3 regions of the Streptomyces sp. NPDC051738 genome follow, and region 3 is predicted to be linked to each of the others. Evidence: predicted binding sites of a transcription regulator. Region 3 holds the regulator's gene; each other region holds the start of a gene.

Region 1 (7,942 bases), on a different contig from region 3:
TCGTCCCCGAGAGACTCCACATCTCAAGGATGCGGCATCCGCGCCGAAACGAGCACCGGGCACCGACAGAGCCACTTTGACCGACCCCGCAACCGCGCCCCCAAAGGGGCGCGGGGAACTGCGCGACCAGCCACATACGACCCGGACACAGCAACGGTCTGCAGGACCGAGCTCTCAGCGAACCAGACCCCAACGGAACCCGAGCGCCACCGCGTGGGCCCGGTCCGAAGCGCCGAGCTTCTTGAACAGCCGCCGCGCGTGCGTCTTCACGGTGTCCTCCGAGAGGAACAGCTCCCGACCGATCTCCGCGTTGGATCGACCATGGCTCATACCCTCGAGCACCTGGATCTCACGCGCCGTAAGCGTCGGCGCCGCACCCATCTCGGCGGACCGCAGCCGCCGCGGGGCCAGCCGCCAGGTCGGATCGGCAAGGGCCTGCGTGACGGTCGCCCGCAACTCCGCTCGCGAGGCGTCCTTGTGAAGGTAGCCCCGCGCGCCCGCGGCGACCGCGAGGGCCACGCCGTCCAGGTCCTCGGCGACGGTGAGCATGATGATGCGCGCACCGGGGTCGGCGGACAGCAGCCGCCGCACGGTCTCGACGCCGCCCAGACCGGGCATGCGTACGTCCATCAGGATCAGGTCCGAGCGGTCGGCGCCCCAGCGGCGGAGGACTTCCTCGCCGTTGGCCGCCGTCGTCACGCGCTCGACGCCGGGCACGGTCGCGACCGCGCGGCGGAGCGCCTCTCGGGCAAGCGGGGAGTCGTCGCAGACGAGGACGGATGTCATGGCCGCCCTCCGCAGCTGATGCACGTCACCTTGAGCCTCCAGGCTGGTACGAAATCGTCACCTGTGCGGTCGACCGTCTCGGACGCCTGCCCGAGCGTGTATTCCTTCGACCGCCTCCGCCCTCTCAACGACGGTCACTCGAAAGAGTTACGGGGCCGTGTGCCATCTTCGGCACTCTACGTGAGGGGGCGGACACGGTGCAGACATGCACGACGGACCCACAACGTTTCATCACAACCCATGCCCCATTCAGCCCTTTTTCTTCCCATTTGTTGGCGTCTGAGGCTAGATTCGCAATGAGTCATATTTTCATCTCCTTAGATCGTAGATGTACGGTCGTGGACACCGTATCCGCCCAGAACGGCTACAAGGGGTCACGCAATGGCAGATTTCTCCCGCCTTCCCGGACCGAACGCGGACCTGTGGGACTGGCAGCTCCTGGCTGCCTGTCGCGGGGTGGACAGCTCGCTCTTCTTCCATCCGGAGGGCGAGCGCGGTGCGGCCCGGAGTGCTCGTGAGAACTCGGCCAAGGAGGTCTGCATGAGGTGCCCGGTGCGCGCGCAGTGCGCGGCGCACGCGTTGGCGGTGCGCGAACCGTACGGCGTCTGGGGCGGCCTGACCGAGGACGAGCGTGAGGAGCTCATGGGGCGGGCGCGCAACCGGCTGGTCTCGGCGGCGACGACCGGCGGGGAGTCCGCCTCCCACAACTGAAGGAACGTTTCTTCAAGAGGGCACGCGCACGTGTGCACCTACGTTCACTAGCGGGTGGCCGCGCGCGCCAGCTGCTCCAGCGTCACCGCCACGGCCGGCACCTGCGCCAGGTCGGGCAGGGTGAGCGCGACGATCTCCCGCCGGACCGCCGGTTCCAGCCGCACCATGCGCGCCCCCCGCGGTCGTACGGACTCGACGGCGAGCTGGGGAAGGACGGCCACGCCCAGGCCGGCGCCCACCAGGCCGACGACCGCCGGATAGTCGTCGGTGGCGAAGTCGATGCGGGGCGTGAAGCCGGCGCTCTCGCACACCTCGATCAACTGGCCCCGACAGCGCGGGCATCCGGCGATCCATGGCTCGGCCGCGAGCTCCCCGATGGCGATGGAACCCGACGGCGCGGTGCGCGCGAGCCGGTGACGTTCGGGTACGAGGGCGACGAGCCGGTCGGTCAGCAGGGGGCGTACGACGAGGTCGTCCCACTCTCCTTCCTGGGCAGCGCCCTCGTACCGGAAGGCGAGGGCCACGTCGCAGTCGCCCTCGCGCAGCAGCTCGACGGACTGCGGCGGCTCGGCCTCCTCCAGCGAGACTCGGGTGCCGGGGTGTGCGGCGCGCAGCGCGGCGAGGGCGGTCGGGACGAGGGTCGAGCTGCCGCTGGGGAAGGAGACGAGGCGGACGCGTCCGGCGCGCAGACCGGCGATGGCGGCGACCTCCTCCTCGGCGGCGGTGAGCCCGGCGAGGATCCCGGCGGCGTGCCGCACCAGCGCCTCACCGGCCTGGGTCAGCCGCATCTCGCGACCGCTGCGGATCAGCAGGGGCGTGCCGACGGACGCCTCCAGGGCCTTCATCTGCTGGCTGACGGCGGGCTGGGTGCAGCCCAGTTCGCGGCCCGCCGCGGAGAAGGAGCCGGTGGCGGCGACGGCGCGCAGCACACGGAGATGACGAGCCTCGATCACAGGTCGAGCATAAGCGGGCCTTGGACATGTCGCCGAAGAGCACATGGGCGCTTTGACTGCCGGTCGCCGGAGGAAAGCGGATGTCCACAGTCCGGGTCACTAATCTTGCGCCATGACAACGGCATTGATTACGGGATCGACCGCGGGCATCGGCGCCGCGTTCGCGCGGCGGCTTGCGGCTGACGGGCACGACCTCGTCCTGGTGGCCCGGGACACCAAGCGGCTGCGCGAGCAGGCGACCGAACTGCACGACCGCCACGGCATCGAGGCGGAGGTGCTGACGGCCGACCTCGCGGAGGACACCGGCATCGAGACCGTCGCCGCCCGCCTCGGCGACCGCCGCAACCCCGTCGACCTGCTGATCAACAACGCCGGCTTCGGCAACAAGGGCCGCTACCTCGACGTCCCCATGGCCGACGAGCTGAAGATGCTCAAGGTGCACTGCGAGGCCGTACTGCGGCTGACGTCGGCGGCGACGGAGGCGATGCGGGAGCGGGGGCGGGGCGGTGTCGTGAACGTCGCCTCAGTGGCGGCCTTCGTGCCGCGCGGGACATACGGCGCGTCCAAGGCGTGGGTCGTGCAGTTCACTCAGGGGGCGGCGAGGGATCTGGCCGGGAGCGGGGTCCGGTTGATGGTGCTGTGCCCGGGGTTCGTGCGCACCGAGTTCCATGAGCGGGCCGGGATGGGGACGGACAACATCCCGGCGTGGATGTGGCTGGATGCGGACAAGCTGGTGGCGGCGGCGCTCGGGGATCTGGCGCGCGGGAAGTCCCTGTCGATTCCGGACCCTCGGTACAAGGTGCTGCTGGGGGCGGCGAAGTTGGTGCCCCGGGGGATGCTCGGGGGGATCAGCTCCAGGACGGGGCGCAAGTACGGGCCGCAGTAGGGGAGCCCGGCAGAGAACCCCGGCAGAGAGCCCGACAGGCACCGCGCCCCTGCCGCGAGGAGAATGGTGCCGTCCAGCGCGCCCATGGCACCGGGAGGCGACGAAGTCATGACCTTCGTGCAGCTCATCGACTGCAGGACCAGCCGCTTCGACGAGATGAACCGGCTGATGGACAGGTGGGTCGAGCAGACCAAGGGGAAGCGGACGGCGACGCACGACATCATCGGGAAGGACCGGTCGGACTCCGCGCACTTCATCGAGATCGTGGAGTTTCCGTCGTACGAGGAGGCGATGCGGAACTCGAATCTGCCCGAGACCGATCGGATCTTCCGGGAGATGATCGCGCTCTGCGAGGAGACTCCGACCTTCACCGATCTCGACGTCGTACGGGACGAGCAGCTGAACGTCCTGGCGGCACGGGGCTTCTTCGAGGCCATGGGGAAGATGACGCCGGAGGGGATCGGGGAGCACCTCACCGACGACTACGTGGATCATGATCCGTCGCACCCGCGGCCCGTGCAGGGGGTCGACGGGATGCGCGAGGTGTACGCGGGCTGGTACGGCGCCTTCGACTTCACGTTCCGGATCGACGACCAGCTGGCCCAGGAGGACCAGGTGTGCACCCGGTGGACGTGGACCGCGCGCCACAAGGGCGAGTTCCTGGGGATTCCGGCGACCGGGCAGGACGTGAGCATGGAGGGCATGGCCTGGCAGCGGTTCCGGGAAGGCCGGATCTGCGAGACCCACTGGATCTACGACCGTGCGGGTCTGTTGGAGCAGCTGGGGGTACTCGGTCAGTGACGCCCGCGAAGGGGAAGGCCCCGCTCCCGCACCTGAGTGCGGAGGCGGGGCCTTCTTGCTGCACGCTACGAGCGGCTGGGCTCAGTGGGAGTGGCCGTGGCCGTGGCCCGCGGCGGCCGGCTCCTCCTCTTCCTTCTTCTCGACGACCAGGGTCTCGGTCGTGAGAAGCAGGGAGGCGATGGAGGCGGCGTTCTCCAGGGCGGAGCGGGTGACCTTGACCGGGTCGATGACGCCCTGCTTGACCAGGTCGCCGTACTCGCCGGTGGCGGCGTTGAAGCCCTGGCCCTTCTCCAGCTCGGCGACCTTGGAGGTGATGACGTAGCCCTCCAGGCCGGCGTTCTCGGCGATCCAGCGCAGCGGCTCGACGGCGGCCTTGCGGACGACCGCGACACCCGTGGCCTCGTCGCCGGTCTTGTCGAGGTTGCCCTCCAGGACCTTCACGGCGTGGACCAGAGCGGAGCCACCACCGGAGACGATGCCCTCCTCGACCGCGGCGCGGGTCGCGGAGATGGCGTCCTCCAGACGGTGCTTCTTCTCCTTCAGCTCCACCTCGGTGGCGGCGCCGACCTTGATCACGCACACGCCGCCGGCCAGCTTGGCGAGGCGCTCCTGGAGCTTCTCGCGGTCCCAGTCGGAGTCGGTGTTCTCGATCTCGGCCTTGATCTGGGCGACGCGGCCCGTGACGTCCGCGGAGTCGCCGGCGCCGTCGACGACCGTGGTGTCGTCCTTGGTGACGGTGACGCGGCGGGCGGAGCCCAGCACGTCCAGGTCGGCCTGGTCGAGCTTGAGGCCGACCTCCTCGGAGATGACCGTGGCGCCGGTGAGGACCGCGAGGTCCTGCAGCATCGCCTTGCGGCGGTCACCGAAGCCGGGGGCCTTGACCGCGACCGCGTTGAAGGTGCCGCGGATCTTGTTGACGACCAGGGTCGACAGGGCCTCGCCGTCGACGTCCTCGGCGATGATCAGCAGCGGCTTGGAGGCACCCGACTGGATGACCTTCTCCAGCAGCGGCAGCAGGTCCTGGATGGAGGAGATCTTGCCCTGGTTGATGAGGATGTACGGGTCCTCCAGGACGGCCTCCATGCGCTCCTGGTCCGTCACGAAGTACGGCGACAGGTAGCCCTTGTCGAAGGCCATGCCCTCGGTGAAGTCCAGCTCCAGACCGAAGGTGTTGGACTCCTCGACGGTGATGACACCGTCCTTGCCGACCTTGTCCATCGCCTCGGCGATGAGCTCGCCGACCTGGCTGTCCTGGGCGGACAGGCCGGCCACGGCGGCGATGTCGGACTTCTCGTCGATCGGGCGGGCGGTCGCGAGGAGCTCCTCGGAGACGGCGGCGACGGCCGCGTCGATGCCCTTCTTCAGGGCGGCCGGGGAGGCACCGGCGGCGACGTTCTTCAGGCCCTCGCGGACCAGCGCCTGGGCCAGCACGGTGGCGGTGGTCGTACCGTCACCCGCGATGTCGTTGGTCTTGGTCGCCACCTCCTTCACCAGCTGGGCGCCGAGGTTCTCGTACGGGTCATCGATCTCGACCTCACGGGCGATCGTGACACCGTCGTTGGTGATGGTGGGCGCGCCGAACTTCTTGTCGATGACGACGTTGCGGCCCTTGGGGCCGATCGTCACCTTGACCGTGTCGGCAAGCTTGTTGACGCCGCGCTCGAGGGCGCGACGGGCGTCCTCGTCGAACTTCAGGATCTTCGCCATGGGAGCGGTTCAGCCCTCTCGGAAAACGTGGGTGAAACGAACTGCGCCCCGGACGCCCGGCTTCATAAGGTCGCGGGGGCCCGGGGCGCAGCTCACAAGCAGAGAATGCTTGAAGTGAATTACTTCTCGATGATCGCGAGCACGTCGCGAGCCGAGAGGACGAGGTACTCCTCGCCGTTGTACTTCACCTCGGTGCCGCCGTACTTGCTGTACAGCACGATGTCGCCGGTCTTGACGTCGAGCGGCAGGCGCTCGCCGTTCTCGAAGCGGCCCGGGCCCACGGCCAGGACGACGCCCTCCTGGGGCTTCTCCTTGGCGGTGTCCGGGATGACCAGGCCAGAGGCGGTGGTCTGCTCGGCGTCGAGCGGCTGGACCACAATGCGGTCCTCGAGCGGCTTGATGGCAACCTTGGAGCTGGTGGTCGTCACGATCCGACCTCCCCCTTCGGAGATCTCACGGGGTTAACTGTCTGAGGTGGCGACCAGGTGGATCCGTCGTCGCGGGTGCCGGACCTGCCCGTCGCGTAGTTGGCACTCTCCAGTGGGGAGTGCCAGAGCCGAGACTATGACCGGGATTAGCACTCGGTCAAGCGGACTGCTAATTCGCGGCGCTGGCCGGGCCGGGTTTCTGGTGGCCGGCGTTGCCGTGGACGCCGTTCTGGGGGCTGTGCCCCCAGACCCCCCTTCGGCCTGAACGGCCTCGTCCTCAAACGCCGGACGGGCTGGATGTCGCTGGCCGGCGCCCAGAAAGATCCGCTAGACGTAGTCCTCCAAACGTCCCACCGCCAATCCCCTCGCCTGGATCTCCCTCAGCAGCCGGGTCGTCCGCTCTCTCAACGTCAAGCCCGCCGGTTCACCCGAAGGGACCGAGACGATGTCGCCGGCGCGCAGGTGGCCGGGGCCGTGGGCGTACGTCAGTTCGCCGTCGCCCTCCATCGCCGTCCGCCACAGCACCACCGCCGTCACCCCGCAGTCGGCCGCCGCGCGGAGGGTGGTGGTGTCGTACGTGCCGTAGGGCGGGCGGAAGAGGTGGGGGCGGATGCCGAAGCGGGCGCGGAGTTTGTTCTGCTGGCCGCAGATCTCGGCGCGCTGGCCGGCGTATGGCAGACCGCGCAGGGCGGCGTGGTCGAGGGTGTGGTTCTGGATCGACGCGCCCACCGAGCGCAGGCGCGCGAAGTGGCCGTAGCCCGGGCCGGCCACGCTGTCCGTGAGGAACATGCTGACGGGCAGCCGCAGTTCGCGGACCATGTCGACGAAGCGGGGGTCCTTCTCGGCGCCGTCGTCGTAGGTGAGGAAGACGACCTTGTCGCGGGTGGGGACGCGGTCCACGACGGGCAGCGGGCCGCCCGCGCGCCGCGGCGGCGGCCGACGGGCGGGCGGGGACGGGGGCGCGGGCAGTGGAGCGGTCAGGCCCCAGCGGCGGTACGGCTGTGCGGCGGGCGTTGCCCTCTTCGCAGCCGTGGGGGTCGGTGCCGTCGCCGGACGCGCGTCGTGCGTCTCCGTGCCGCCTGACCGGCCGCCTCCGCCTCCGCCGGGGTCGACGGGCCCGGCCGACCGGGCGCAGCCGGTGAGCAGGGCGTAGGCCATGACGACGGCCGCCAGTGCCCGCGCCCCCGCGCCCGGTCCCGATCTCACAGGTAGTCCTCCAGCCGGGCCACCGCATACCCCTCGGCCGTCACCTTGTTCAGGAATCGGCGGATCATGTCGGGCATTGTGCCCTTCCAGTCCCCCCTCCCCCGGAAGTGAGTGAGGACGATGTCACCCGGACGGATCTTCTGGTCCCACTCGCGGTACTCCCAGTGGTCGACGAAGACCTCCTCGTTCCACAGGGGGACGTACTCGACGCCGCAGTACTTCGCGGCGCGCAGGGTGTTCCTGTCGTAGTTGCCGAAGGGCGGGCGGAAGAGCAGCGGGCGCCTGCCGTAGCGCTCCTCGATCACCTCCTGCATGCCGCAGATCTCACGCTTCTGGCGGAGGTAGGACAGGGCTGGGAGGTAGGGGTGGTGGAGGGTGTGGTTGTTCAGGGCCACGCCTTCTGCCTGCATCCGCTCGAAGTAGCCGTAGTCGTCCTTGATCAGGTAGTTGCTGAGGAAGGCGGT
Region 2 (7,942 bases), on a different contig from region 3:
GTGCCGCCGGCCGCGTGCACCGCGTCGGCGACCTTCGCCCAGCCGGCCAGCTGCTCCTCCCCGTGGAACCGGGGGACGCTGTCGCTCTGCCCGGCCGACTCGTGGCCGACGTACGTCCCCTCGGTGACGATCAGGCCGACGCCGGCCGCGGCGCGACGGGCGTAGTACGAGCGCACGTCCTCACCGGGGATGCCGCCCGGAGAGAACATGCGGGTCATCGGCGCCATCGCGATGCGGTTCGGGACGGTGAGACCGTTGATCACGGTCGGCCGGGACAGGATCTGGGCCGCGCGGGAGGCGGTGGGCTCAGTGACGGTCACGTGGGGAGCTCCTTGGAAGCGGTCTCGTTTATACCGGGAAGTATGTGCACACGCATTGTTGCACCACATTAAGCAACGATGGATGTGAGACCGCCCATTCCCAGGAGAGGGTTCTGTTTCGTGTGCGGCTGCGGATGGCTCGTGGTTGCTCGCGCAGTTCCCCGCGCCCCTGGAGGGGCGTCCGCTGCACGCCCTGAGGGGCGCGGGGAACTGCGCGACCAGCCCCCACGCACCCGCAGCCGCCAAAACACCAAGGGCGGCACCCCCTGTCGCAACAGGAAGTGCCGCCCTCGGTAAGGACGTTGATCAACCGGAGGCCAAGCCCCCGAGGTCGATCAGAAGTCCATGTCACCGCCCGGCATACCGCCACCGGCAGGCGCGGCGGCCTTCTCCGGCTTGTCGGCGATGACGGCCTCGGTGGTGAGGAACAGCGCGGCGATCGACGCGGCGTTCTGCAGCGCCGAGCGCGTCACCTTCGCCGGGTCGATGATGCCCTCGGCGACCAGGTCGACGTACTCGCCGGTCGCGGCGTTCAGGCCGTGACCCGGGGTGAGGTTGCGGACCTTCTCCACCACGACGCCGCCCTCAAGGCCGGCGTTGACGGCGATCTGCTTCAGCGGGGCCTCAAGGGCGAGCTTCACGGCGTTGGCGCCGGTCGCCTCGTCACCCTGCAGGTCCAGCTTCTCGAAGACGGAGGTCGCCTGGATGAGCGCCACGCCACCACCGGCGACGATGCCCTCCTCGACGGCCGCCTTGGCGTTGCGCACGGCGTCCTCGATGCGGTGCTTGCGCTCCTTGAGCTCGACCTCGGTCGCGGCACCGGCCTTGATGACGGCGACGCCACCGGCGAGCTTCGCCAGGCGCTCCTGCAGCTTCTCGCGGTCGTAGTCCGAGTCGCTGTTCTCGATCTCGGCGCGGATCTGGTTGACCCGGCCCTGAACCTGCTCGGAGGAGCCGGCACCGTCGACGATGGTGGTCTCGTCCTTGGTGATGACGACCTTGCGGGCCTTGCCCAGGAGGTCCAGGGAGGTGTTCTCGAGCTTGAGACCGACCTCCTCGGAGATGACCTCGCCACCGGTGAGGATGGCGATGTCGTTGAGCATGGCCTTGCGACGGTCACCGAAGCCCGGGGCCTTGACGGCAACGGACTTGAAGGTGCCGCGGATCTTGTTGACGACCAGGGTCGACAGGGCCTCGCCCTCGACGTCCTCGGCGATGATCAGCAGCGGCTTGCCCGACTGCATGACCTTCTCCAGGAGCGGGAGCAGGTCCTTGACGGAGCCGATCTTGGAGTTGGCGATCAGGATGTACGGGTCGTCGAGCGACGCCTCCATACGCTCCATGTCGGTGGCGAAGTACGCCGAGATGTAGCCCTTGTCGAAGCGCATACCCTCGGTGAGCTCCAGCTCCAGACCGAAGGTCTGGGACTCCTCGACGGTGATGACGCCTTCCTTGCCGACCTTGTCCATCGCCTCGGCGATGAGCTCGCCGATCTGGGTGTCGGCGGCGGAGATGGAGGCCGTGGAGGCGATCTGCTCCTTGGTCTCGACGTCCTTCGCCTGCTCCAGCAGGGCGGCGGAGACGGCCTCGACGGCGCGCTCGATACCGCGCTTGAGGGCCATCGGGTTGGCGCCGGCGGCTACGTTGCGCAGGCCTTCCTTGACCAGGGCCTGGGCGAGAACGGTCGCGGTGGTCGTACCGTCACCGGCGACGTCGTCCGTCTTCTTGGCGACTTCCTTGACCAGCTCGGCGCCGATCTTCTCGTACGGGTCCTCGAGCTCGATCTCCTTGGCGATGGAGACACCATCGTTGGTGATCGTGGGGGCGCCCCACTTCTTCTCGAGGACGACGTTGCGGCCCTTGGGGCCGAGCGTCACCTTCACGGCGTCCGCGAGCTGGTTCATGCCGCGCTCGAGGCCGCGCCGCGCCTCCTCGTCGAACGCGATGATCTTGGCCATGTGAAGTGGTCCCTCCAGGACTGGGGGTGATTCCTTCGGACCGCGCCCGCGCCCGCGACGGACGGCTCGCATGCCTTGTGGTTCCTTGCCCCACCCGGCCTGCGGGCCTCACCGACCCGGTCCTCTTTTGTCACTCTCACCTTCAGAGTGCTAACGCCAATGATTAGCACTCGGCCCATGCGAGTGCAAGCGGCTCTCGGGGATCGGGCGGGGCGGTCAGCCCGGCGCGAACAGGACGCGAACGGGGCTCGAACGGGGCTCGGGCACCTTCCGGGGATGGCGAAGGGCCCGCACCCCGGGGGGTGCGGGCCCTTCGAAGAAGAACGTCGCTGCTGTTAGTCGACGCGTGCTTCAGGTGGTCGCCAGACGGACCATGTCCGCCTGCGGCCCCTTCTGGCCCTGCGAGATCTCGAAATCGACCCGCTGACCTTCCTCCAGGGTGCGGTACCCGTCCATCTGGATCGCGCTGTAGTGGACGAAAACATCCGCACCACCGTCGACCGCGATGAAGCCGTACCCCTTCTCCGCGTTGAACCACTTGACGGTGCCCTGAGCCATGCCTAACTCCCCTATTACTGGCCCTTGCACAGATCCACACTTCGCGGATCCGGGTCAGACCTCACCCCCCATCGGTCGGGGGCGTGCGCCGGAACGCGTCGACCGCGGCTGAATGTATCTGCCCAACTGCCGTCTGCAACAGGTCAATCGGACGAGAAATCCGGGCACGACCGGTCGGGAATGTGGGGACAATTCCGCTGACTTCAGGTCAAGTCGGGCCAGGCAAAGGGAACAAAAGCCGCAAAAAACCCGCACACTTTGGCTACTTCTTGTCGGGCTTGCGGCAGAAATCAAGAGCTATACGAGGGCTGCCGACCCGTGGACCGGCGGCATGTTCCCCAACTGTACCTCGCTCAACCACACAGAATTGCCCCCTCCGCTTCTCTCACGGAGGGGGCAATTCGGTGAACTCTTAGTGACTGGGGTTACCGATGGTAATGATCGGTCATTCGGTCACCCCGTCATAGGCGGAAGTCAGCCGCCGGCCACGGCCGGGATGATGGAAACGCCCGCACCGTCGGGAGTGGCCGTCTCCAGCCCCTGCTCGAAACGGACGTCGTCGTCATTGACGTACACGTTGACGAACCGACGCAGCTTGCCCTGGTCGTCGAGAACCCGGGCGGCGATCCCGGTGTGGTTCTTCTCCAGGTCGGCGATGACCTCGGCGAGGGTGACGCCCTCGGCGGTCACTTCGGCCTGGCCACCCGTGTAGGTGCGCAGGATGGTGGGGATGCGGACGTTGACGCTCACGTTATGACCTCCGGTCAGGTAGACGCCCCAGGGGCGCGGGGAACTGCGCGACCAGCCCCCACCGGCCCGCAGACGAAAACGGCTAAGCGAGGCCGGCCTCGCGGAACGAATCAAGGTTGGGACGAATCGTCGCAGTCAGCCCCGTACCCGCCACCGCGTCCAACGTCTTGAGACCGTCACCGGTGTTCAGGACGACGGTGGTCTTGGTGGGGTCGAGAAGGCCATTCTCGATCAGCTTCTTCGTGACGCCCACCGTGACGCCGCCCGCCGTCTCGGCGAAGATGCCCTCCGTGCGGGCCAGGACCTTGATCGCGTCGACGATCTGCTCGTCGTTGACGTCCTCCACCGCACCGCCGGTGCGCCGCGCGATGTCCAGGACGTACGGCCCGTCGGCCGGGTTGCCGATGGCGAGGGACTTGGCGATGGTGTTCGGCTTCTGCGGCCGGACGACCTCGTGCCCCGCCTTGTACGCGACGGACACCGGGGAGCACCCCTCCGCCTGCGCACCGAAGATCTTGTACGGCTTGTCCTCGACGAGCCCGAGCTTGATCAGCTCCTGCAGCCCCTTGTCGATCTTCGTGAGCTGCGAACCCGAGGCGATCGGCACGACCAGCTGGTCCGGGAGCTGCCAGCCGAGCTGCTCGCAGATCTCGTACGCGAGCGTCTTCGAGCCCTCCGCGTAGTACGGCCGCAGGTTGACGTTGACGAAGCCCCAGCCCTCGCCGGCCGGGTCGCCGATCAGCTCGGAGCAGAAGCGGTTCACGTCGTCGTAGTTGCCCTCGATGCCGACGAGCTCGCCGCCGTAGACCGCGGCCATGACGACCTTGCCCTGCTCCAGGTCGTGCGGGATGAACACGCAGGAGCGGAACCCGGCGCGGGCGGCGGCGGCGCCGACGGCACCCGCGAGGTTGCCGGTCGAGGAGCAGGAGAGGGTGGTGAACCCGAAGGCGCGGGCGGCCTCCAGGGCCTGGGCGACGACGCGGTCCTTGAAGGAGTGCGTCGGGTTGCCGGAGTCGTCCTTCACGAACAGCTTGCCGGCGTCGACGCCCAGCTCACCGGCGAGGTTGTCGGCCTGGACGAGCTTGGTCCAGCCGGGGTTGATGTTCGGCTTGGAAGCCACGTCGGCCGGGACGGGAAGGAGCGGCGCATAGCGCCAGATGTTCGCGGGACCCGCCTCGATCCGCTTGCGGAGTTCCTCGGCGTCGTAGGCCGAGAAGTCGTAGGCGATCTCCAGCGGGCCGAAACACTCCTCGCAGGCGAAGACCGGTCCGAGGGGTACCCGGTGACCGCACTCACGACAGGAGAGCGCGGCGGCGGGGCCGAGGTCTACGGTGGAATCGGTGGTGCTTGCAACAGTCTGCACAGCCATGTGAGGCGAGGCCCTTTCTCCTCATCTTCCTCACGACGCATCTCGCCGTGAGACGGATTTGGCACCTTCCCAAGCCGGGAGCCTCGCCACGTCAACGTGACAAGACCGGCTGGAGGGTTGCCGGGGCTTCATCGGGCCGTTTCCCTCTGCCCCTCTGGATGAGCTGTATGCGGTTGTTAACAACGGCCGACCTCGGACATGCGATGGTCATCCGCGTTGTTCAAGACTGTAACCGAAGGCCAGGACAGTTGAGATAGTCGTCCGAACCGCGAGATGGATCACACGATTACCTGCTGTGATCACGACAGTGAGGAGCAACAGACTGTGCTGGAAGAAGCCGAGCGCTGGCTGAGTACCCGCTCCTGGTCCGTGACCGATCGTCCACTCCATCAGATCCTGGCCGCCAAACAGCGTACGGGTCAGTCGGTCTCCGTCGTGCTGCCCGCGCTCAACGAGGAGGAGACGGTCGGCGACATCGTCGCGATCATCCGTCACGACCTCATGAAGCAGGTCCCGCTGGTCGACGAGATCATCGTCGTCGACTCCGGGTCCACCGACCGCACCTCCGAGGTGGCCGCCGCGGCGGGCGCGACCGTCGTGCACCGGGACGAGATCCTCCCGCGCGTCCCGACCGTGCCCGGCAAGGGCGAGGTCCTGTGGCGCTCCCTGCTGGTCACGAGCGGGGACATCGTCTGCTTCATCGACGCCGACCTGAAGGAGTTCTCCTCCGACTTCGTCTCGGGCATCGTCGGCCCGCTGCTGACCAACCCCGAGGTCGACCTCGTGAAGGGCATGTACGACCGCCCGCTCGGCGGCGCGGCGGGTCAGGGCGGCCGGGTGACCGAGCTGATGGCGCGCCCGCTGCTGAACATGCACTGGCCGCAGCTGGCCGGTTTCGTGCAGCCGCTGGGCGGCGAGTACGCGGCCCGCCGCAGCCTGCTGGAACAGCTCCCGTTCCCCGTCGGATACGGCGTCGAGCTGGGCATGCTCATCGACGCGCTGCACCTGGTGGGGCTGGACGCGCTGGCCCAGGTGGACGTGGGGGTGCGCAAGCACCGGCACCAGGACGGGCAGGCGCTCGGCCGGATGTCCGCCGCGATCTACCGCACGGCGCAGCTGCGGCTGGCCCGCGGGCATCTGATCCGGCCGTCGCTCACGCAGTTCGAGCGGGGCGGGGACGGGTTCGAGCCGCGCACGTACTCCGTGGACACCGAGGAGCGGCCGCCGATGGTGGAGATCGCCGAGTATGCGACGCGGAAGGTCGCGTAAACGCCGGAAACCGGCCGTATACAGGGCGTACGAGAACCCTCGTACAGGGCGTGAAAGAACCCTCCACTGAGCGGAACCGCACGTTTGAGCGTTTCCGGGCCGGGCTAGGTTGAGGCGTATGGCTTCCACGCAGGATGCGCAGGGCGCGGCCAGGGTGCTGGTCGCGTCGAACCGCGGCCCGGTCTCGTACCAGGTGCGCGACGACGGTTCATTGCACTCCAAGAGGGGCGGCGGCGGAGTCGTCTCCGGGCTGTCGGCGATCGGGCCGGAGGCGGGCGCCCTGTGGGTGTGCTCGGCGCTGTCCGACGGGGACCGCGAGGCGGTGCGGCGCGGGGTCGGCGAGGACGGCGTGCTGATGCTGGACATCCCGGCCGACGTGCACGCCGACGCCTACAACGGCATCGCCAACTCGGTCCTCTGGTTCGTCCACCACATGCTGTACCAGACACCGCTGGAGCCGGTCTTCGACGCGGAGTTCCGGCGCCAGTGGGCGTCGTACGAGACGTACAACCGCGCCTTCGCGGAGGCGCTGGCCGGGCGGGCGGCGCCGGGGGCGGCGGTGCTCGTCCAGGACTACCACCTGACGCTGGTGCCGGGAATGCTCCGCGAACTACGCCCGGACCTGCGCATCGGTCACTTCTCGCACACGCCGTGGGCGCCACCGGAGTACTTCCGGATGCTGCCGGACGACATCCGCTCGCAGGTCCTGCGCGGGATGCTCGGCGCGGACCGGCTGGGGTTCCTCACCCGGCGGTGGGCGAGCGCGTTCGAGGCGTGCTGTACGGAGTTCGCAGGCGGGCTCGGGGATACGCGGGTCGGCGTGCACGGCCTGGGCGCGGACGCGGACTTCCTACGGGAGCGTTCGCATCAGCCCGACGTGGCCGAGCGGATGGCGGCGCTGAAGGACGAGATCGGCACGGCGGCCGACGGGCGGGCCCGCAGGGCGATCGTGCGCGTCGACCGGACCGAGCTGTCCAAGAACATCGTGCGAGGCCTGCTGGCGTACCGACAACTGCTGGACGACCACCCCGAGTGGCGCGAGCGGGTGGTGCACGTGGCCTTCGCCTACCCCTCGCGGCAGGACCTGGCGGTCTACCGGGACTACACGGCCGAGGTCCAGCGCCTGGCCGAGGAGATCAACTCCGCCTACCGGACCCCGACCTGGACCCCGGTCGTACTCCACGTCAAGGACGACTTCGCCCGCTCACTGGCCGCGTACCGGCTGGCGGACGTGGCCCTGGTCAACCCCATCCGCGACGGCATGAACCTCGTCGCCAAGGAGGTACCGATCGTCTCCGACGAGGGCTGCGTGCTGGTCCTCTCCCGAGAGGCGGGCGCCTTCGAGGAACTGGGCGAGGACGCGATCACCGTCAACCCGTACGACGTGATCGACACGGCACGAGCCCTGCACGAGGCCCTGTCCATGGGCCCGGAGGAACGAACCGAGCGATCGAAGCGCCTGGCCGCGGCGGCCACCGCACTCCCACCGGCGCAGTGGTTCCTGGACCAGCTGAACGCGCTGGGGGGAGGGACGGCCGGGCGGCCTGCCTGAGTCCGGTCAGCCCGCATCGGGCGCGAGCGGACAGGTCACGTCGACTGGTCCGCGATCGCTCGCAGCAGTCGTACGACCCCCTCCGGGCCGTCGACCACGACGTCCGCCCGCTCCGACAGTTCGGTGACCTCCTCGCTGCCGCTGCAGACCAGGAGGCCGGGGGTGC
Region 3 (7,942 bases):
GTCCGCTGCCCCAGTGGGTGAGCCGCCTCGACGGGCCGCCGTCGACCGGCGCGATGTGCACCTCGGGGGCGCCGTCGCGGGTGGAGGTCCAGGCGACGGTCGTCCCGTCGGGCGAGATGCGCGGCAGGCTGACCGGCATGTTGTCGGCGCTGACCCGCCAGGCCCGGCCGCCGTCGAGCGGGGCGAGCCAGACGTCGTCCTCCGCGGTGAAGGCGACCAGGTCGCCGTGCGGATGCGGATAGCGGAGGTATGAGGATGAGGTCGGCGTCGGGGGCGGGGACGCGGCCGAGGTCTGTGTCACCCGATCACCCTAGGCAAGGGCGGCGGCCACGAACAGGCTCTTGGATCACTTGCCCGAACTCCCCTGCGGGACCGCTCACTTGCCCTCCGGCCAGCAGTTCGGGTGCTGCTTGCAGTAGACGGTCTTGGTGACGGTCACCGTGACGGTGGGCCCGGGCTGCTGCCCGTTGCCCGGGTTGACGGGCGAGGGCGTGGAGTCGCAGTCGCCGAGCCCGTTCACGTGGAACCACTCCTTGCCGTCGATCTTGGCGACGAGGTCCCCGCGCACACAGGAACCGCTCACGGCCCGGGTGATCCGGCCGGTGACCACGATGTCCTTGCCGTCCTTGGTCTCGCCCTCGCAGTCGACCTTGACCACGGTGTTCTCGGTCGCGCTGGGCGCGGCGGAGCCGCCCTTGCCGCCCTCGTACGAGCCCGTGCAGTTGAGCCACTGCACGTCGGCCTTCTGCCGCTCCAGCTCCTTGGTCACCGTCTGGTCGGTCGTGAACGCCACGGTGGCGCTGCTCAGCCCGCCCGGATCACAGCCGACCGCCCCGCCGACGGCGACCACGGCGAGCCCCGCCACACCGGCCACCCGTGCCTCGTAGGCGCGACGACCGGCGGGACGTGGGCGACCCGTGGTGCGACCCGTGCGGCCCCAAACCCTCCTGAATGCCCCCATGGACGGCAGCCTGCCACTGTCCCGGCCGACGCGGTAGAGCGCATACGGCCACTCCGTGCTCGCGCACGTCACGTCCGGCTCATCGCGGCGGAAAACCTGGAGACCAGGCGCTGCCCGGCGCCGTAGCGTGGCCGGATGCGATCCGACCGCAGGCTGCGCAGACTCGTCGTGGACGAGCGGACGACGTACCTCTGGAGTGTCCGGCACAAGCACCGGGACGGCGACGTCTGCCGCGAGGTCCTCAACCTCTACCGGGACGGCGCCCGCACCCGGATCGTGTTCCGGGCGGGCGAGGCCGGTTCGGGCCGCATTGTCGCCGAGGGCTGGTTCTTCTCGGGCTGCGTCGCCGACGGCCGCGGCGCCCTCCTCAACCTGCGCGAGCCCGGCGTCGTACGGGCCCTCGTCGACGAGGCGCAGACGCGCGGACTCCTGCCCGGCGGTGGGGAGTTGGACGGCTGGGAGCTGTTCTCCGCGGTCGCCGAGGCGGTCGACCTCAGCCGCGCCAAGGGCCGCGCCGAAGCTCCACGTACATCGGCGTAAGGCCTGCGATGTCAGGACCAGCGGCCCGTACGGCCGAGGAGCAGTGCGGTCGCCGCGGTTCCGGCGGTGGAGGTGCGCAGGACGGTGCGGCCCAGACGGTACGCCTTGGCGCCTGCCTCCTCGAAGAGGGCCAACTCCTCGGGGGACACGCCGCCTTCGGGACCGACGACGAGCACGATCTCGCCCTCGGCGGGCAGTTCGGCGGTCGCGAGCGCCTCGCTGCCGTAGTCGCGTTCCTCGTGCAGTACGGCGGCGAAGTCGGCCTTGGCGAGGAGGGCGGCCACCTGCTTGGTCGTCGCGGCGTCCGCGACCTCGGGGAAGCGCAGGCGTCTGGACTGCTTGCCGGCCTCGCGGGCCGTGGCACGCCACTTGGCGAGCGCCTTGAGGCCGCGGTCGCCCTTCCACTGGGTGATGCAGCGGGCGGCCGACCAGGGCACGACCGCGTCCACGCCGGTCTCGGTCATCGTCTCGACCGCCAGCTCACCGCGGTCGCCCTTGGGGAGGGCCTGGACGACGGTGATCCGGGGGCTGGGCTCGGGCTCGACCGGGAACTCGAAGGGCTCGACGACCAGATGGTCCTTCCCCGACGCGCTGAGGACGACCCCTGCCGCGCCCCGGCCCCGCCCGTCGGTGATCACCACGTCCTCGCCGGGCTGCAGCCGTCGTACGGAGACGGCGTGCCGTCCCTCCGCGCCGGTCACGTCGATGATCGAGCCGGGGCCCACACCCTCCAGGGAGTCGACCACGAACACCGGCGCGGTCATCGGAGCCCTCCCTTGCCCGACAACGCTGTCTTGGCGGCGTCCAGTTCGGCGACCAGCACCTCCACCAGCTGCCCGGCGGGCATTTCACGTGCCATCCGGTGCCCCTGCCCCGCCCACAGCGCCATGCCCTGCGGGTCGCCGGACGCGGCGGCCTTCTTGCGCACGGGCGAGGTGAGGTGGTGGACCTCCGGGTAGGCAGCGGGGGCGTACGGCCCGTGCTCGCGCAGGAAGCGGTTGACCAGGCCACGGGCCGGCCGCCCGGAGAACGCGCGCGTCAACTCGGTGCGGACGAACAGGGGGTTGGTCAGCGCCTGCTTGTGCAGGGCGTTGGCGCCGGACTCCGGGGTGGCGAGGAAGGCGGTCCCCAGCTGGGCGGCGTCGGCGCCGGCGGCCAGGGCGGCGGCGATCTGGCTGCCGCGCATGATGCCGCCCGCGGCGACGATGGGCAGGCCGACGGCCTCACGGATCTGCGCGATCAGCGACAGCAGTCCGATGCCGGTGCCGTCGGTCTCGGGGTTGTCGCGGTGCGTCCCCTGATGACCGCCCGCCTCGACGCCCTGCGCGATCACGGCGTCGGCGCCGGCCCGCTCCACGGCGAGGGCCTCGTCGGGGGTGGTGGCGGTGACGAGGGTGAAGGTCCCGGCGCGCCGGAGGGACTCCAGCACCTCGCTGCTGGGGACGCCGAAGTGGAAGGAGGCGACGGGAACGGGGTTGTCGAGCAGCACGGCCAGCTTGGCCTCGTACCCGTCGTCCCGCCCGCTGTCCGGGTCCCCGAGCTCGATGTCGTACCAGGCGGCCTCGCCGGCCAGCTGGTGTGCGTAGACGTCGACCGCGGCCTTGTCGGCGTACTCGGACTGCGGCATGAAGAGGTTGACCCCGAAGGGCTTCGTGGTCAGCCCGCGCAGCTGCTTGATCTCCTGGTACATCCCGTCGGCGGTTTTGTACCCGGCGGCGAGAAACCCGAGCCCGCCCGCCTCGGACACGGCCTGGGCGAGATGCGGCACGGAGACGCCGCCCGCCATGGGGGCCTGCACGATCGGATGAGGGAAGAGATCGGTCAGTGCGGAGGACATGACGGCATGTTGTCACGTCCCCCGAACAAGTCCGAATCTGCCCCGCCCCATGGCACGGGGTGGGGCCGGACCACCGGATCAGCGGCCGTTGAACGCGTCCTTCAGCCGGGAGAACAGCCCCTGCTGCCCAGGCTGGAACTGCCCCTGCGGCCGCTCCTCACCGCGCAGCTTGGCCAGCTCCCGCAGCAGCCGCTCCTGCTCGGGATCCAGCTTGCTGGGCGTCTGCACCTCGACGTGGACGATCAGGTCGCCCCGCCCGCCGCCGCGCAGATGCGTCACGCCCCGCCCGTGCAGCGGAATCGACTGCCCGGACTGGGTACCCGGCCGGATGTCGACCTCCTCGAGACCGTCCAGCGTCTCCAGCGGCACCTTCGTACCGAGGGACGCCGCGGTCATCGGGAGCGTCACCGTGCAGTGCAGGTCGTCGCCGCGCCGCTGGAAGGTCGAGTGCGGCAGCTCGTGGATCTCGACGTACAGATCACCGGCGGGACCACCACCCGGACCGACCTCGCCCTCACCGGCGAGCTGGATCCGGGTGCCGTTGTCGACACCGGCCGGGATCTTGACCGTGAGGGTCCGACGGGACCGTACGCGGCCGTCCCCCGCACACTCGGGACACGGCGTGGGAACCACCGTTCCGAACCCCTGGCACTGCGGGCAGGGGCGGGACGTCATGACCTGGCCCAGGAAGGACCGCGTGACCTGGGACACCTCGCCGCGCCCGCGGCACATGTCACACGTCTGCGCGGAGGTGCCCGGCGCCGCGCCCTCACCGTTACAGGTGTTGCAGACGACGGCCGTGTCGACCTGGATGTCCTTCGTCGTACCGAAGGCCGCCTCGTCGAGCTCGACCTCCAGCCGGATCATCGCGTCCTGACCGCGCCGGGTGCGCGAGCGCGGACCGCGCTGGGACGCCGTACCGAAGAACGCGTCCATGATGTCCGAGAAGTTCCCGAAGCCACCGGCGCCGAAGCCGCCCGCGCCGGCGCCGCCGGCCTGGGACAGGGGGTCGCCGCCGAGGTCGTAGACCTGCTTCTTCTGCGGGTCCGACAACACCTCGTAAGCGGCGTTGATCTCCTTGAACCGCTCCTGGGTCTTCGGATCGGGGTTGACGTCCGGGTGCAGCTCGCGAGCGAGCCGCCGGAAGGCCTTCTTGATCTCTTCCTGCGACGCGTCGCGACGCACGCCGAGAACGGCGTAGTAGTCCGTGGCCACTTACGACTCCGCCAGGATCTGTCCGACGTACCGTGCCACTGCGCGTACCGCTCCCATCGTTCCCGGGTAATCCATGCGGGTCGGTCCGACCACGCCGAGCTTGGCGACTGCCTCGCCGCCCGAACCGTAGCCGACCGACACGACGGACGTGGAGTTGAGTCCCTCGTAGGCGTTCTCATGACCGATGCGTACGGTCATGCCCGAATCCCCGGCCTCGCCAAGCAACTTGAGGAGCACGACCTGCTCCTCAAGCGCCTCCAGGACGGGCCGGATAGTGAGGGGGAAGTCATGTCCGAAGCGGGTGAGATTGGCGGTGCCGCCGATCATCAGCCGCTCCTCGTTCTCCTCGACGAGTGTCTCCAGGAGGGTGGAGAGCACGGTCGAGACGGTGCCGCGGTCCTCTACGTCGAAGGCCTCCGCGAGGTCCTCGACGAGCGTCGGCACATCGGTGAAGCGCCGCCCCGCGACCCTGCTGTTGAGCCGCGCGCGTAGATCCGCGAGCGAGGCCTCCCCGAAGGGCGCCGGGCAGTCGACCATCCGCTGCTCGACCCGCCCGGTGTCCGTGATCAGTACGAGCATCACGCGCGCGGGTGCGAGCGAGAGCAGCTCGACGTGCCGGACGGTGGACCGGGTCAGCGACGGGTACTGCACGACGGCGACCTGCCGCGTGAGCTGCGCGAGCAGCCGCACGGTGCGCGCCACGACGTCGTCCAGGTCGACGGCGCCGTCCAGGAAGTTCTGGATGGCGCGCCGCTCCGGCGGGGTCATCGGCTTGACGCCGGCGAGCTTGTCGACGAACAGCCGGTAACCCTTGTCGGTGGGGATCCGCCCGGCGCTGGTGTGCGGCTGGGCGATGAACCCGTCGTCCTCCAGGGCTGCCATGTCATTGCGAATGGTCGCCGGGGAGACGCCGAGGTTGTGCCGCTCGGTCAGGGCCTTCGACCCCACCGGCTCCTCGGTGCCGACATAGTCCTGGACGATGGCGCGCAACACCTGGAGCCTGCGTTCACTCAGCATCCCGCGCACACCTCCAGTCGTTCCCTTTGCCACCTTGTCTGGCACTCTGTCCACCCGAGTGCCAGCCGCCCCCGGCCCAGTGTACGGCGGTGGGGTACGCCCCGGGCAAGGCCGGTTCCGCGACGCCGTGCCCGGACGTGCTGTCTTGGCCAAGCGGCGCCGGGGAAGTGAGGGTGCGTTCCCGCGTCGTTCGGTGCGTGCTCTCGGTGCGCTGGACGAAGGTCCTCGTAGCGGAGCTACTAGGGCCTTTGGCCGGTGCGGCGAGTGGGGGTCCCCCCTCTGGGGGAGCGTGCCGGGCGGCGTGGGGATGTGCCCTCACTTCCCCGGTGTCGCTTAGCGTCGCGGTATGACGGTGACTTGGGAAGAGCTGGGGTGGGAGCGGCTGGCGGCCGGGGTCGGGCGGTGCCGGCTTCCGGGGTGGGACTGCACGGCAGGGCTGGTCGTCGGGGACGGGACGGCGTTGATCGTCGACGCCGGGTCGAGCCTCGGGGAGGGCGTGCGGTTGCGTACGCAGGCACAGTGGCTCGCGGGTCACCGTGTGACTCATCTCGCGCTGACGCATCCCCACTTCGACCATGTCTTCGGGGCGGCGGCGTTCGCGGGTGCCGAGGTGTACGGCGCGGTGGGCGTGGACACGGTCCTCGACGGCCGGCACGCGCGCGACGAGCTGCGCGGGGACGCGGTCCGCAACGGCCTGGACGCCGCCGCGGCGGAGGAGGCCGTGGACGCGCTGGTCCACCCCCACCACCTGGTGAGCGGCGAGTGGACCCTCGACCTGGACGGCGCCCGCCAGGTCCTGCTGGCGAACGTGGGCCCCGCCCACACGGCCCACGACCTGGTGGTGCTCGTGCCGGGCGACCCCGAGGTGGTCTTCTGCGGTGACCTGGTCGAGGAGTCCGGCGAACCCCAGGCCGGCCCCGACGCCGTACCGTCGCACTGGCCGGCGGCCCTGGACCGCCTCCTCGACCTGGGCGGCGAGGACGCGCTGTACGTGCCCGGTCACGGAGCGGTGGTGGACGCGGAGTTCGTACGACGCCAGCGCGACGCCCTCGCGGCCCGATTCGGCGTGTCGCGGTGATCCGTACTCCACCCGGCCCAGACTTCTCCTATCGTCATCCGAATGCGCCAGTACTCGCCGGACCTGACTCCGCCCTGGAAGAAGCCCAAGCCGGTGGCGGAGGTACCCGCCGACCCGGGCCTGGTCGTCGAGGAGGCGGGCACGGGTTTCTGCGGCGCGGTGATCCGCTGCGAGGCGGGCACGGTGACCCTGGAGGACCGCTTCGGCAAGCACCGGGTGTTTCCGCTGGAGCCGCGCGGGTTCCTGCTGGAGGGGCGAGTGGTGACCCTCGTACGGCCCACGTCCTCGGCTCCCGCCCGTCCCACCCGTACGGCCTCCGGTTCGGTCGCCGTCCCCGGCGCACGCGCACGCGTGGCCCGCGCCGGCCGCATCTACGTCGAGGGCCGCCATGACGCGGAACTGGTCGAGAAGGTGTGGGGCGACGACCTGCGCATCGAGGGCGTGGTCGTGGAGTACCTGGAGGGCGTGGACGACCTCCCGTCGATCGTGGCCGAATTCGCACCGGGGCCGGACGCCCGCCTGGGGGTCCTGGTGGACCACCTGGTGCCGGGCACGAAGGAATGGCGCATCGCCGAGTCCGTGACGAGTGAGCACGCCCTCGTCGTGGGCCACCCGTACATCGACATCTGGGAGGCGGTGAAGCCGTCGTCGCTGGGGATCGCGGGGTGGCCTCGCGTCCCGCGCGGGCAGGACTGGAAGACGGGGGTGTGCCGGGCGCTGGGGTGGCCGTCGGAGAACACCGGGGCGGTGTGGCAGGCGATTCTGCAGCGGGTGGGGTCCTACAAGGACCTGGAGCCGGAGTTGCTGGGGCGGGTGGAGGAACTGATCGACTTCGTGACGGCTCCGGCGTAGAGCCGTCACGTCCCTCAGTCCACCAGGTCCCGCACCACCGCGTCCGCCAGCAAACGCCCTCGCAGCGTCAGTACCGCGCGTCCTTCGTCGTACGGCTCCTGCTGCAGAAGTCCGTCCGACAGGGCGCGGCGGGAGGCCCGCAGGCCCTCCTCCCGCAGCAGCTCCAGCGGCGCCCCCTCCAGCAGCCTGAGCTCCAGTAGGATCCGCTCCACCCTGCGGTCCTCCTCCGACAGCAGCTCCCGACCGGCCCCCGGCGACCGCCCCGCCGCCAGCGCCGCCGCGTACGCGCCCGGATGCTTCACGTTCCACCAGCGCACCCCGCCCACGTGCGAGTGCGCCCCCGGCCCCGCGCCCCACCAGTCGGCGCCCCGCCAGTACAGCTCGTTGTGCAGGCAGCGGGCGGCCTCGGAGGTCGCCCAGTTGGACACCTCGTACCAGTCGA

The links. The regulator HrcA, encoded in region 3, represses chaperone genes, less so after heat shock. The targets are predictions, from matches to a motif close to TTNGCACTCNGNNNNNCNGAGTGCNAA.
Region 1: a site for HrcA is predicted at 6,419-6,445, ahead of groES (co-chaperone GroES). Genes of this name have one in related genera too.
Region 2: a site for HrcA is predicted at 2,442-2,468, ahead of groL (chaperonin GroEL). Genes of this name have one in related genera too.

The regions. Positions count from the first base shown of each region.
Region 1 covers NZ_JBITCM010000010.1:119,945-127,886, reverse strand. Annotated here, with positions in the region: gene ACIA8X_RS24100 (response regulator transcription factor) at 175-786, opposite strand; gene ACIA8X_RS24095 (WhiB family transcriptional regulator) at 1,168-1,497, shown strand; gene ACIA8X_RS24090 (LysR family transcriptional regulator) at 1,545-2,450, opposite strand; gene ACIA8X_RS24085 (SDR family NAD(P)-dependent oxidoreductase) at 2,563-3,336, shown strand; gene ACIA8X_RS24080 (ester cyclase) at 3,445-4,137, shown strand; gene groL (chaperonin GroEL) at 4,219-5,844, opposite strand; gene groES (co-chaperone GroES) at 5,964-6,272, opposite strand; gene ACIA8X_RS24065 (polysaccharide deacetylase family protein) at 6,600-7,430, opposite strand; gene ACIA8X_RS24060 (polysaccharide deacetylase family protein) at 7,475-7,942, opposite strand, start outside.
Region 2 covers NZ_JBITCM010000012.1:44,955-52,896, reverse strand. Annotated here, with positions in the region: gene ACIA8X_RS26870 (NADH:flavin oxidoreductase) at 1-320, opposite strand, end outside; gene groL (chaperonin GroEL) at 656-2,278, opposite strand; gene ACIA8X_RS26860 (cold-shock protein) at 2,630-2,836, opposite strand; gene ACIA8X_RS26855 (MoaD/ThiS family protein) at 3,311-3,586, opposite strand; gene thrC (threonine synthase) at 3,669-4,955, opposite strand; SAM riboswitch class I at 4,974-5,120, opposite strand; gene ACIA8X_RS26845 (glucosyl-3-phosphoglycerate synthase) at 5,280-6,224, shown strand; gene ACIA8X_RS26840 (trehalose-6-phosphate synthase) at 6,343-7,776, shown strand; gene otsB (trehalose-phosphatase) at 7,812-7,942, opposite strand, start outside.
Region 3 covers NZ_JBITCM010000002.1:94,980-102,921, forward strand. Annotated here, with positions in the region: gene ACIA8X_RS05080 (S41 family peptidase) at 1-301, opposite strand, end outside; gene ACIA8X_RS05085 (hypothetical protein) at 377-874, opposite strand; gene ACIA8X_RS05090 (hypothetical protein) at 1,097-1,501, shown strand; gene ACIA8X_RS05095 (16S rRNA (uracil(1498)-N(3))-methyltransferase) at 1,513-2,265, opposite strand; gene ACIA8X_RS05100 (nitronate monooxygenase) at 2,262-3,338, opposite strand; gene dnaJ (molecular chaperone DnaJ) at 3,417-4,553, opposite strand; gene hrcA (heat-inducible transcriptional repressor HrcA) at 4,554-5,570, opposite strand; gene ACIA8X_RS05115 (MBL fold metallo-hydrolase) at 5,917-6,648, shown strand; gene ACIA8X_RS05120 (DUF3097 domain-containing protein) at 6,691-7,500, shown strand; gene hemW (radical SAM family heme chaperone HemW) at 7,515-7,942, opposite strand, start outside.